Regions from separate parts of the Paenibacillus sp. tmac-D7 genome, predicted to be linked through region 2. Evidence: riboswitches for the same ligand, from Rfam matches in the RefSeq annotation. Region 2 holds a riboswitch; each other region holds the start of a gene.
The links. A riboswitch is a leader RNA that binds a small molecule or an ion and turns the genes downstream of it on or off. The one in region 2 is predicted to bind cobalamin.

Region 1 (4,187 bases), on a different contig from region 2:
CCCGCATAATCTCGCGCAGCATCGGGTGGAACCCGAAGTATTCGGCAAGCACGAACTCGCGGTCCGGATACGTCTCCGCGAACGAGGCCGTCAGCTGCTCCAGCCTCTTGATCAGTACGCCCGTGAACAAAAAGTACGGCAGCAGCACGATGCGTTTCGCGCCCAGCCTGACACAGCGGTCCACGCCTTCGTCGGCCCGCGGGGCGGTTACGCCGATGAACGCCGTCTCGACCCATTGCACGTTGAGCCGTTCCCACAGCAACCGGGATATTTTAAACAAATCGCTGTTCGCATCGGCGTCGCTGCTTCCTCTTCCGATCAATAGCAGCGCCGTATCCGGCGATTCGATCAAACCGTCGACACCGGCCTCCGCCAGCCGGGTCTGCAAAATATCCAGCGCCAGCTCGTGCACGCCGATCGGTCGGCTGTAAATAAATTCGACACCGGGAAACTGACGCTTCGCCTCATCCATAGCCGCCGGAATATGGAGCTTCGCATGTCCCGCCGCAAACAGCGTAATCGGCACAACGCCAACCCGGGTCGCCCCCCGGGCGACGCACGCGGCAAAGCCTTCCCGCATGGAAGGGGACTCGAACTCCAAAAAACATGTTTCTACAATCGGCACATCCAGCCCGTTCTCCACCGAACGGACAAAGGCGCGCACCTCTTCGTTTCCTTCCGGATCACGGCTTCCGTGACCGACAAATAACAAGGCGTCCATCTACGATCCGCCTCCCTTCGTTTAATCGCCGCAGACGGCATTTTCAATCTTGAACACCGGCACTTCCCGGTAACGATATCCTTCAAGCTCCTTGATCCGGCTATAATATTTATGAAAACGCTCGTTCGGATGGGCCTCATCCGCATACCGCCTGACGATCCGCTCCACCGTCTCCAGCAAGCGATCCGGCTCTACGCCTTCAGCCACCGGGATGCCCGGATGAGCGTTGCGGCCTACCGTTTTGCCGCCGAGGAACAGATCGAACTTTTCCTTGCGGTACACGATGCCGATATCTTCCCGCACCGCGCCGTAACAAGCCATTCCGCAGCCGTTGAAACCGATGCGCAGCTCCTTTGGCACCTTCAGGCCGCCGATTCGCTGCTGCAGATCCTCCAGGTAAGGAACCGAATCCGCTTTGTCCATATTGCAAAAATCGCATGCCTTGATTTGCGCGACATCGCCGACCGGCGCCAGCAGCAGCCCAGCCGCCTCCAGCCGCGATACCGCCTGCTGCGGCTCCGAAGTCACGAGCCTCACAAGCCATTGATGATGCGGCGTATATTCAATCGAACCGTCTTCGCCCACGATGTCGGCCAGCAGCGTCAGTTGGGCGGCCGTCAATCTCTTCTCCGCGAGCCCGGGGCTGACGGCGAACTCGAGAATCTCCCGCCGCCGGAACGGATCGCTTTCGCGCTGCCAGGACGGCGTCTCGGCCGGCGCTCCGGCGTTCGCCGCACCGCGCTGCGTCTCCACGAGCCGCAGCGCCTCGAGCGCCAACGCTAGCGGCGACGCGGCAGCGTCCCCCGCTGCGCCCTCCGCTTCCTTCGCAGCCGTCGCCTCTGCGGCAGCCGCTTCGCTCTTCGCCGCTCCCGCTGCCGGCTCTCGCTCCGCCGTCGCAACAGCGCCTTCCCGCGCTTCGAGCGACCACGGCTCCGCCTCGGCGCGCAGCCGCTCATGCGGCTTCAACGGCTGCACGTCCGCGCCGAGCGTATACTTGCGCTGGTAGCCGCGCGGCGTAATCATCAGACCGTCGTAGACGACCGTCGCCGAGTTGCCGATAATAACCGTCGTCAGCATGCCGATGTCGTGCTCCAGCATGCGTTCGAGCGTCGTGATGGCAATCTCTTCCCGGTCCCGGTAGGCGCTTTTGACAATACCAACCGGCGTTTGCGGCGACCGGTAACGCAGCAGCACGCTGCGCGTCTCGACGATTTGCCGGGTGCGCCGGCCGCTTCGCGGGTTATATAACGCGATGACGAAGTCGGCCGCCGCCGCCGCTTCGACCCGCCTAATAATGAGGTCCCAGGGCGTCAAATGGTCGCTCAGGCTGATCGTGCAGGCATCGTGCATGATCGGCGCGCCAAGCAGCGAACCCGTCGAGTTGATCGCCGAGATGCCCGGAATCACCTCCACGTTGACACCGGTGTCCCGACGCCAGCCTTGCTCCATCAATACTTCGTAGACGAGGCCGGCCATCCCGTACACCCCCGCGTCCCCGCTCGAGATAACCGCGACTTTCCGGCCGGCCTGCGCCTGCCGAACCGCCTCCTGCGCCCGGCTGACCTCCTCGGTCATCCCGGTACGTACGATATGCTGCCCGCTCAGTAAACCGCGGATCAAATCCACGTATGTGTTGTAGCCGATGATGACCTCGCTCTCCATGATCGCTTCTTTCGCCGCTTGCGTCATATGCTCGAAGCTGCCGGGGCCAAATCCGATAACCGATAGCTTGCCTTTCATCGTTTCGTCCTCCCTTCCAGTCGCTGAACGATAATAGCGGAACCATCAAACAAACCAACCCACGCAAAAAAAGCATCCTTCCTCTCGGAAAGATGCTTGACGATAAAGTGAACCGGCTGCTGCCGGGGTAAATTCCCGCGCGTTTGCCGAATATGACGGCAAGCGCTTGGCTCTAACCCGCAGTACGCCTGAACCCATTCCCGTACACCCCCCTATCCGCGTAGGCTTTCTGGTGACTTTGCCGCTCTCGTCGCGTTCGATCGTGACAAGGCAGCGGAAAACAGGCAGGTCTCCTGACTTGCGTCTCATCGCTTTTTCACGCGCCTTCCCATCGACGAATCGACAGTGGCCTGGATCGGAAAAAGCTCCTCGCTTACAGTGGCGGGACCGTGCCGGACTTACACCGGCTTCCCTATTAAGCCGATACGCGCAATGGCGGCATATCGGCACCTGTTCTCTGAACTCAATATAAAATTAGGTACGTATTCACGCATTTCTTTGATAATCAACTCCCATGATAGCACGATTATTTCAAGACTGTCCAACTCTTTGTCGGAAAGGGAGCTTGATGCGGGAGGTTGAGATGACACGCGTCAGGAGTGCTTGCCGCTTTTGTCGCCGCGCTGGGCGCCCGACCTGATGCCTATGCCCCGTGGTCACGCAAGTCTTCGGCCAGCTGCGGTTATGGCTTTTCATCAGAGCCGGGATCGGATATGCTGAAATAAAGGCAAAACCGCCGCTGAAAGGAGCCTCTTGTCAAATGAATCACGAGTTATTGATCGCCCTGGCGTTGAAGAAACCCGGAACCAGTCTGCGGTACCCGTTCGAGCCCGATCTTCCGGTGCTTTATGTCGGCAGCAAAATGTTCGCCTTATTAGGCCATCAATCCGGCGTCCCGAGCGTCAATCTGAAGGCCGATCCGGACACAATCTGGCTGATGCGCCAGACGTATCCAGACACCGTGCTGCCGGGATATCATATGAACAAAAGGCATTGGAATACCGTCATCTTGAACGGAAAGCTGGCGGATGAGGAGCTTGAGAACATGCTTGAAGAGTCGTATCAGCTTGTCAGACGGAACTTGTCAAAAGCGGAGAAGGAAGCGATCTGGGGCCCCGGGCAGCGAAAGAGCTGAGCCTCTTAACGTTACTCCCCGCGATGTGTATCCCGTGCCGTGAATGCGGCGATCGCGCCGAGCAAGATCAGCATGGAGGCCGCCCACAGAACGCCGCCAATGCCGAGCCACAGCGAGTTTCCTTCCGAAGCCATCGAAGGGTGCGTCGGCCTCGTGCCGATCGCCTTCAGACAGCAGGCCACCGCTGCGCTGAACACCACGAAATGCGCGATCACCCACCCGAAGGCGCTGCGGTATACTTCTTTTCGCCCTTTTATCCAAAGCAAAATGACAAAAACAAACGAAATGCCCATGACGATGCCGAAACCGCCGACGAGCAGCGCCATCGTTTCCTGTTCCATCGGTAACAAGGCTGTTCCCCTCCCCCTGGTACGTTTTTCATAGGGATTCCCCCGTTCCTCGTGGACGGCCCGGGATAGATACACGTTTCTTCCCGCCGCAAGCCCTTCCCTCTACGAACGATTCGGAATGACAACGACGGAATTAAAGTAACGCAGAAAGTCGCACATCATTTTAAACTTCACCATGTAATCCTCGAAGCTTCCCTGCATGCCTTCGGCCAACTGATGAAGCTGCCAGGCGTTGCGGTAC
Region 2 (4,187 bases):
GATGGAGATGACGTCCGCATCCAGGGCACGGATCGAATCGATAATATCGTGAAACTCGCAGTAGCACATATGCGTATGGATTTGCGTCGTATCCTTGACCGTCGATGTAGCCAGCCGGAAGGCAAGCACCGACCACTCCAGATACTTCTGCCAATCTTCCCGCTTCAGCGGCAGCCCCTCGCGAAGTGCAGGCTCGTCCATCTGGATCATTTCCACACCGGCGCGTTCGAGCGCTTCCACTTCGCGGCGAAGCGCCAAAGCGATCTGATAGGCCACCGTCTCCCGCGGGATATCGTCCCGGACGAAGGACCAGTTCAGAATGGTAATCGGGCCCGTCAGCATGCCTTTGACCGGTTTAGCGGTCAAGCTCTGCGCATAGACGGTTTCATCGACCGTCATCGGCTTTGTGAATTCCACGTCGCCGTATATGACAGGCGGCTTCACGCAGCGGGAGCCGTAGGACTGTACCCAGCCGTTCGACGTGAACGCAAAACCGTCCAGTTTCTCGCCGAAAAATTCCACCATATCCGTCCGTTCAAATTCACCGTGAACGAGCACATCCAGATCCAATTCCTCCTGCAAAGCGATCCAGGTCCGAATTTGTTCCCGGATAAAGGCTTCATACTGCTCCTGGCTCCATTCGCCGCTTCTCCAATGTTTCCGGGCCTGTCTCACTTCGAGCGTCTGCGGGAAGCTGCCGATCGTAGTCGTGGGCAGGAACGGCAAGTTCCACTTGCTCTGCTGAACGGCACGCCGCTCCGCAAAGGGCCGGCTTCGCTCGGACGGCTGGAGGGCGATCCGGCTCGTTTCGGACTGCACCCGTTCGTTGTTTCGGGAAGGGGAGGCGTTGAGCTCCTGAACCGCTTGACGGCTTTGTTCCAGCTCGGCTGCGATTGCCGCGGGACCTTCGTTCACGGCTCGGGTCAATAGTACGAGCTCCTCGAGCTTCTCGTTTGCGAACGCAAGTGCGTTCCGCAGCGTAGGCTCCAGCTTCGTTTCATGTGCGGCCGTGACCGGAACATGAAGCAGGCTGCAGCTTGGCTGGATCATCATTCTCTCATACGGGACGATCGGGGACAACGTGTGGAGCAGCCGGAGCCGCGCGTCCAGATCGGAACGCCAAATGCCTCGTCCGTCGATCAAGCCGACGCCAAGCCTCTTATCTGCAGGAAATCCATATTGCAGCAAATGCTCGCTGTTTTTGTCCAGCCCGTGAGCGAAGTCGAGGCCAATGCCTTGAACCGGCAGCGTAACGATTTGTTCATACAGATCGACGGCGTCGAAGTACGTTTGCAGCATCAGCTTAAGACGTGGGGCCGCTTCGTTCAGCTTCTTGTAAACGAATGCGAGCCGCTCCATATCGGCTTCCGTTAATGAGGTCGCAAGAATCGGCTCATCGATCTGCACCCATTGCGCGCCTTCCTGCTCAAGCTCGCTCAATATGCGGGCATACAAAGGCACGAACCGCTCCAGCAGCTTATCGAAGTGCTCGGTCTTGTAGCCCTTGGACAGCTTCAGGAACGTGTATGGCCCGATCAGGACGGGCTTGCCTTCAATGCCGAGACGGAGTTTGGCTTCCCGGTAGGCCAGGAGCGGTTTGTTCACGGTCAGCTGCGGCTCGGCGCCGTTCAGCTCCGGCACAATGTAGTGGTAGTTGGTGTTAAACCATTTGGTCATCTCGCAGGCCGGGGCGCCCTCGCTGCCGCGGGCCATCGCGAAATAGGTGCTCAGCGGCACTTCGCCGCCTTCGTAACCGAAGCGGCCGGGCACGAGCCCGAACATCGCTGCCGTATCCAGCATGTGGTCGTAGAAGGTGAAATCGTTGACAGGGATCAAGTCGATGCCGCTCGCCTGCTGGGTGCGAAGATGGTTGAGCCGTATTTCTTCCATGCGGCTGACCAGCTCCGTCTCCTGCAGCTTTCCGGCCCAGAAGGCCTCAAGCGCTTTTTTCCATTCGCGCCCGCCGCCGATTCGCGGATATCCCAGGTTGCTGCTTAATGCTCGGTTCATAGGTATTCCTCCAGTTCATTTGTTTTCATAAGCGGTGCTTTCCCATGCAAAAAAGGCATCTTTACCCAGTAAAAGTCAAGGGTAAAGATGCCTCCCGATTGTTTGTACGGCGGCTGCCATCTTTAACACCTCCCTATCTCCCGTAGGTAAAAGCAGTGCTGTCAAAATAGGCAGGTCTCCTGGCTCCAGAATCATCGTCTTGCGTCGGCCTTCCCAATCCGAAGGATTAGTGGCGCCGGGTGACGTTCGACTCCTCTGTTACAGTGGCGGGACCGCGTCGGCATTTCACCGAACTTCCCTTTTAAGCTCCGCCCGGCATAACGACCGGTCCGGAGCACCTATTTCCACATGATTCAATTATCGAATACCGAGTAATAGTACAATATTTCTTAGGTTTATTCAAACCTTTTTTATGAACAAGCGGAGAAGAGGCAGAGCAGCGGTTGTTGTAACACAAAGTTTAAAAATAATAGCACAATTGTAGTGACAGAAATTGGTTTCATGTGCTACGCTATGCAAGTGCTACTATATACATGAAACGTGCTACTGCACACGTTAACAACTTAATTCGAAGGAGTGTTTGAGTTTAAAAATGTGTTTACGATGGACGCTAATGATGCTGTTAGTGGCAGCGCTTTGCATCAGCGGCTGCACCCGGGCCAAGACCGAGCAGGCGGCCGCCCCGAAGGAGGAGCTTGTTCTTGCGATAGGCGGCGAGCCGAGGGAGGCTTCGATCCGACAACGGGATGGGGGCGCTACGGATCTCCGTTGTTTCAAAGCACGCTGCTCAAGCGCGACAGCAGCTTGAATATCGTCAACGATCTTGCAACGGGCTATGAGGTCAGCGGGGACGGTCTGGACTGGACGGTGAAGCTGCGGAAGGATGTCAAATTTTCCGACGGGCATCCGTTAACGGCCGCCGACGTTCAGTATACGTTCCAAACCGCAGCCGCAGCGGCTCTGCCATCGATTTAAGCAATGTCAAGGATGTGGCGGCGGCGGACGAGCATACGGTCAAGTTTTCATTGAAGGAACCGCAATCGACCTTCGCCCAGATGCTTGTGAGCACAGGTATTGTTCCGAAGCATGCGCACGGCAGCGATTATGCCAAAAAACCGGTCGGCTCCGGCCCTTATAAGCTAGTGCAATGGGATCAAGGGCAGCAGCTGATCGTCGAGCCGAATCCCGAATATTACGGGACGAAGCCCTACTTCAAGAAAATCACATTCCTGTTTCTTGCCGAGGATGCGGCTTTCGCCGCCGCCAAAGCCGGAACGGTCGATATGGCGGCCATCCCTGCGGCGTTCAGCAAACAGCAGGTGAGCGGCATGCAGCTTCAAGCTATACATACGGTGGACAACCGCGGAATCATGTTTCCCTACGTAAAATCGGGCGGCCAAACGAAAGAAGGATATCCGGTCGGCAACGATGTCACCGCGGAATTGTCGATCCGCAAGGCGATCAATCTGGCGCTGGACCGCAAGGCGCTGGTTCAAGGCGTCTTGGAGGGACACGGCACGCCCGCGTATTCGATTAATGACGGGCTGCCCTGGTTTAATGCCGAGGCCGTCATTCAAGACGGCGATATGAATGCGGCGAAGCAGCTGCTTGCGGACGACGGATGGAAGGATACGAACGGCGACGGCATCGTGGAGAAAGGCGCTCTGAAGGCCGAGTTTACCCTCATCTACCCGTCAAGCGACGTCACCCGCCAGTCACTTGCTCTCGCCGCAGCCGATTCGCTCAAGCCGCTTGGCATTCAAGTCAAGGTGGAAGGGAAAAGCTGGGATGACATTGGCAAGCAAATGCATGCGAATGCGGTTCTCTTCGGCTGGGGAAGCCACGATCCGGTGGAAATGTACAATGTGTACAGCAGCAAGTTCAGCGGCGTCGATTATTACAATCCCGGATTTTACCACAATCCGGCCGTTGAGGCTTACATGAATCAGGCTTTGAAGGCGATCCATGAGAAAGACGCCTGGAATCTGTGGAAAAAAGCCCAGTGGGACGGCCAAACCGGCTTGAGCGCGCAGGGGGATGCGCCTTGGGCCTGGCTCGTGAACCTGGACCACTTGTATCTGGTGAAGCTGGGCCTCGATATCGGCAAGCAGAAGATTCATCCGCACGGACACGGATGGCCGGTAACCGACAACATTGAGGAATGGCGATGGAACTCC
Region 3 (4,187 bases), on a different contig from region 2:
AGGTGCCGTTGACCGCGTACATCCAGCCGCTTAGCGGCCCCCGGTCGAATTCCCGCAGTCCGTCAATGCCTTGGACGTAAGCCGTCGAGCCCGAGCCGGACGATTGAACGCGGCCTGCGCCCAGGGCCCGGATCAGAATGGAATAAGGCGTGTCGCCGCTCTGCAAGGAAACCGAGGTCGAAGGCAGGATCGTCCCCATGCTGCTGTCCCCGGTTACGGACACATATACGACCGGATTGACGACAGGACCCGTTCCTCCGTCTGTTCCGCCCCCGGTTCTCGGTTGAATCGTCACCGGTTGCGAGGTATGTACCACTTTCGGCGCCTCACCGGTCACATAGCCTGATATATCGAGGGTATAGGTTCCTGCAGGCAATCCGGCGAATGTGGCGATGCCTTCACTGCTTGTTGTGGCGGTCAAGCTTCCGATCTTCACTTGAATGCCGGCTGCGGGAGAAGCCGGCTTATTGTCCGCGAGCGTCTTCTTCACCGTAACGGTGAACGATTCGTTAGCCTTAGGCTGTGCAGGATTCAAGGCAATCGAATCGACCAAATACGTCGACGAGTTCCACTCCGCGTCGAATCCGCTAATATAAACGACCGCCCGGTCCCCCGGCTGCAGCGTATATTGATCCGCGCCGACCATTCCCGGATTCCACTTGCCTTGGCGGTAGATCGCATAGAGCCAAGCCCCGGCATCAGCGCCGACGGATTGGATGTACGTTCCGAAGCTGGCGTGTTCAAGCTCGTAAGGAACCTGGTTGGCATCTAGAAGCCGCACAACGCTTTCCAGCAAATTCGGAGAACTCGCCTTCCCTTCGGCATAAGTGCCTGAAGCTCCTTCAATTTGAATCGCCGCCGTTCCGACCTGAATCGTCTTGGAATCCTTGACGATCTTCGGCGCAAGCACGTCTTGATAGCCTGTTACAACCGCTTGATAGGTGCCGCCGGGCAAGCCGGACGGGAACAACGCGTATCCGTTTGCGTCCGTCTCCACCTTACGCCCGCCCAATTCTACATAAACGCTGGCGGCAACCGTGACGACCTCGTCCCTTGTAACGTCATAATCCCATACCGACCGATAGACCTGAACCGTTACTGCCTGGCCTTCAACCGGCATCGCCGGCTCCACCTTAATCGAATCCACCAATGCGGTACTTATGCCTGTATAGTACAAATAAATGTCATCGCCGTTACGCAGGGAGTAGTCAGCCATGCCCAGGTTATTCGTGCGGGCATAATCCCAGGAGCCCTGGCGTTTGACATTGTACCCCCACCAGGTGCTGTAGTCGCTTTTACCGGAAATTCCGTTGATCGTATGAATGAAATGGCCGTCGCTCTCTGGAAAAGGAACCCCCTGCGCATGCAGCACTTGAGCCACAGCCTCATAGGCAGTCCCCGCAACGGCGGAGCCTTCGGCGATCGTACCGGCGGGGCCTTCCACATGAACCGTCACGCGAGCTGCGGCAGGCGCTCCGCCCCCTGTGGTCAGGATCGCCTCATACGATCCGCTGTCACCGTTGACAGCCGTATGGAAGGCCGCCAGCGCCACAAGCGATTGCACCGTGGCCCATCCGTCGGAAGAACCGCCGGCCACATGGGCAAATCCGCCGTCGCCTTGCCGGTAACCGAATAAATAGGTAAGCGGGTTGCCGTTCGCCTTCGCGAAGCCTGAACTGCGCGCGTCGAGTCCGGCAGCGGACAACGCGAGAATGACCTGTGCGGTGCTTTCCGCATTTTCCCCATACTCCGAAAATCCGCCGTTCGCTAATTGCTGCGAGGACAGCCATTGAATGCCGCGGTCCATCGCCGGCCGGACACCGGTGTGCGCGGTATGAGCGGCCAGGGCGTTCACAGCAGACGCTGTAATGTCGATGCTGCTCGGCCCTCCGGCCCCAAGCGGCCATCCGCCGTCCGCATTTTGCTGCGCGAGCAGCCATGCCACGATTTTATCGGGATTCCACTTCGCGGTTAACGGAATGTGATAAGCATCGCCGCTCAAGGCCAGCAGCGCATAAATCGCGCCGTTCGTTCCCTGGGCAGTCAGCACATCGCTGTTATAAATGCCCTCAATAAGGTTGTACGAACTAGACCCGGCCGCGATCTGCTCGGGGTTTCCTCCGGCCGACTTTACGCCTAACGCAATCCGGGCATAGTCCGTTACCTTGCTGTAACGTCCGCCGTTCTGCTGAAGCTGCTCGCGGACGGATGATAAATACGAAGCCGGCACCTGCTTCCCGGCTGCAGCCAGCGCATAAGCATCCCAATCGGAAAGCGCGCCTCCATTCGCATCCAGGATGTAGCCGGCCGCATCGTCTATAGCCTGAGGAACCGTGACAAGCCCTCTCCCCGCTCCATCCGCATACGCAGGCGCCAGCCCGCCAAGCATGGATATGAGCAAGCACCAGCTTAGCAGGACCATGCTTATCTTGTTGATCCATCTGTTACTCTTCATCTGTTGTCCTGTTCCCCTCTCTTGAAACTGACCTTCCTTAAACTAAAAAAGCACCCCTTCTCTATGAAGGGATGCCGATACGCATGAACCTGCAGGCAATATTACGTTCCTGACGGATTGCCGTTCCCCCTTCTCCTAATTTCGCGTAGGCGACGGTGTTCTCGGGTTAGACAGATATCCTGACTTGCGGATCGAAGCCGGACTTCCGTCATCCCAACCGCCCCCCCTAAACCAACTGAAGGACAGTGACATCATGGAAGCCGCTCCCCGCTTACAGTGGCGCGACCGTGCCGGATTCTCACCGGACTTCCCTGTTCGCCGAACGCCGGCATGGCTAGCCTCCCGTTCGACATCTACCCGAGCAAATGATTCAATTATGTACAAAGAATAACACGATCCCCAAGCATCGTCCAACTATTTCTTGCGGGCCAACCGCCCGCGGTCCTGACGCGGGGCCTCATCTCGCCGTACGCTTCGATCCACTCGCTTACGGCGGGCGGCTTCAGGATTCCATCACAAACCGGCCGGTAATTTTCTGCAGATTTCCGGAAATGCTTTTGAGCAAATCCGCTTGCTGCGCAATAAGCTCGGTAGCCATGTGATGCCGTTCTCCGCTGCTCGCCATCGCTTGGGCGGACGCAGTGAACTGTTGAGAAATATCCCGAATCGCCTGCATGCTGCTTTCCATCGAATGAAGCCCAAGCTGAATTTCACGCATCTCCGCAGAATGCGCGGACGCTTGCTCCGCAGTCAGGCGGCACTTGTCGGCCACAAGGCGAATCATATCGCTCAATTGGCCAATCCTTCGGATTCCCCGTTCTACGGCAAGCCGTTCCGCTTTCACCGCATCCGCGGCTTCTTTCGATTTCAGCGCCATATTGTGCGTCAGCCCGATCGCGCGTTCCGCTACCTCATTGGATGTAACGGCAAGCTTCCTCACTTCGCCGGCAACGACCCCGAATCCTCTGCCTTCTTCGCCGGCCCTCGCAGCCTCAATCGCGGCGTTCAGCGCGAGCAGGTTCGTCTGTTCGGCAATTTCACGCATGTACAAGATGAACTCTCTCATTTCTTGCAATTGCCGCTCCAGCTCTTCCATCGAGCTCACGCTCCGCTTGCTCGTTTCCTGCAGGTCATTCATGTCATTGCGCAATTCCAGCGTCTTCTCCAGCCCGGCATGCGACGATGTCCGGGCCTCCTCGGATATCTTGCCCGAAAGCTCCATGTCTTGACCGGCCCGGCTGACTCTGTCGTGAATCTGCTGCATCCGGCTGCCGTTAAGTTCGATGAGCTGCAGCTGGTCATTCGCTCCCGCGCTCACTTCCTGCATGCTCGCTACCAGCTGCTCAGCCGAAGACAGCAGCTGCCGAATTTCGTCGGCCTGCTCGGACCCGATCTTATTCACGGTGGAGGAAGCCTCCTTCATGTCGGACAAGATCGCTCTCATCCCTATCACAATTTTGTTGATCTCAAACGTAACTTGTCCGAGCTCATTGCGCCTGGAGCCTGCCGAAGCGGGCATCAGCTTGCCGGAAGAAATGGCTTTCATGCGGCCCATCCAGCTCTTCAAGCTTTGAAGCACCGTTCGATGAAAATACAAGCCCGTCCCGGCGAACGCCGCCAGCACAAGAAGGCCCGCCCCGGCGCGTTCCCCCCACGAATCGGCCAGCCCGAGGCCGCCTAAAGCGATCAGCAAGGGAATACTGTAAACGGTGTACCAGGTTGCCTGAAAAGA

Region 1: linked by a shared signal. The riboswitch ahead of cobJ (precorrin-3B C(17)-methyltransferase) and the one ahead of metE (5-methyltetrahydropteroyltriglutamate--homocysteine S-methyltransferase) in region 2 are both predicted to bind cobalamin.
Region 3: linked by a shared signal. The riboswitch ahead of FKP33_RS17435 (S-layer homology domain-containing protein) and the one ahead of metE (5-methyltetrahydropteroyltriglutamate--homocysteine S-methyltransferase) in region 2 are both predicted to bind cobalamin.

Annotation. Positions count from the first base shown of each region.
Region 1 is NZ_VIDW01000012.1:52,009-56,195, forward strand. Features, by position in the region: gene FKP33_RS10830 (sirohydrochlorin chelatase) at 1-721, opposite strand, end outside; gene cobJ (precorrin-3B C(17)-methyltransferase) at 743-2,461, opposite strand; cobalamin riboswitch at 2,728-2,930, opposite strand; gene FKP33_RS10840 (MmcQ/YjbR family DNA-binding protein) at 3,222-3,596, shown strand; gene FKP33_RS10845 (hypothetical protein) at 3,608-3,946, opposite strand; gene FKP33_RS10850 (hypothetical protein) at 4,049-4,187, opposite strand, start outside.
Region 2 is NZ_VIDW01000003.1:174,741-178,927, forward strand. Features, by position in the region: gene metE (5-methyltetrahydropteroyltriglutamate--homocysteine S-methyltransferase) at 1-2,010, opposite strand, end outside; cobalamin riboswitch at 2,163-2,367, opposite strand; partial or broken gene FKP33_RS03585 (ABC transporter substrate-binding protein) at 2,624-4,187, shown strand, end outside.
Region 3 is NZ_VIDW01000026.1:2,284-6,470, forward strand. Features, by position in the region: gene FKP33_RS17435 (S-layer homology domain-containing protein) at 1-2,455, opposite strand, end outside; cobalamin riboswitch at 2,608-2,827, opposite strand; gene FKP33_RS17440 (methyl-accepting chemotaxis protein) at 2,958-4,187, opposite strand, start outside.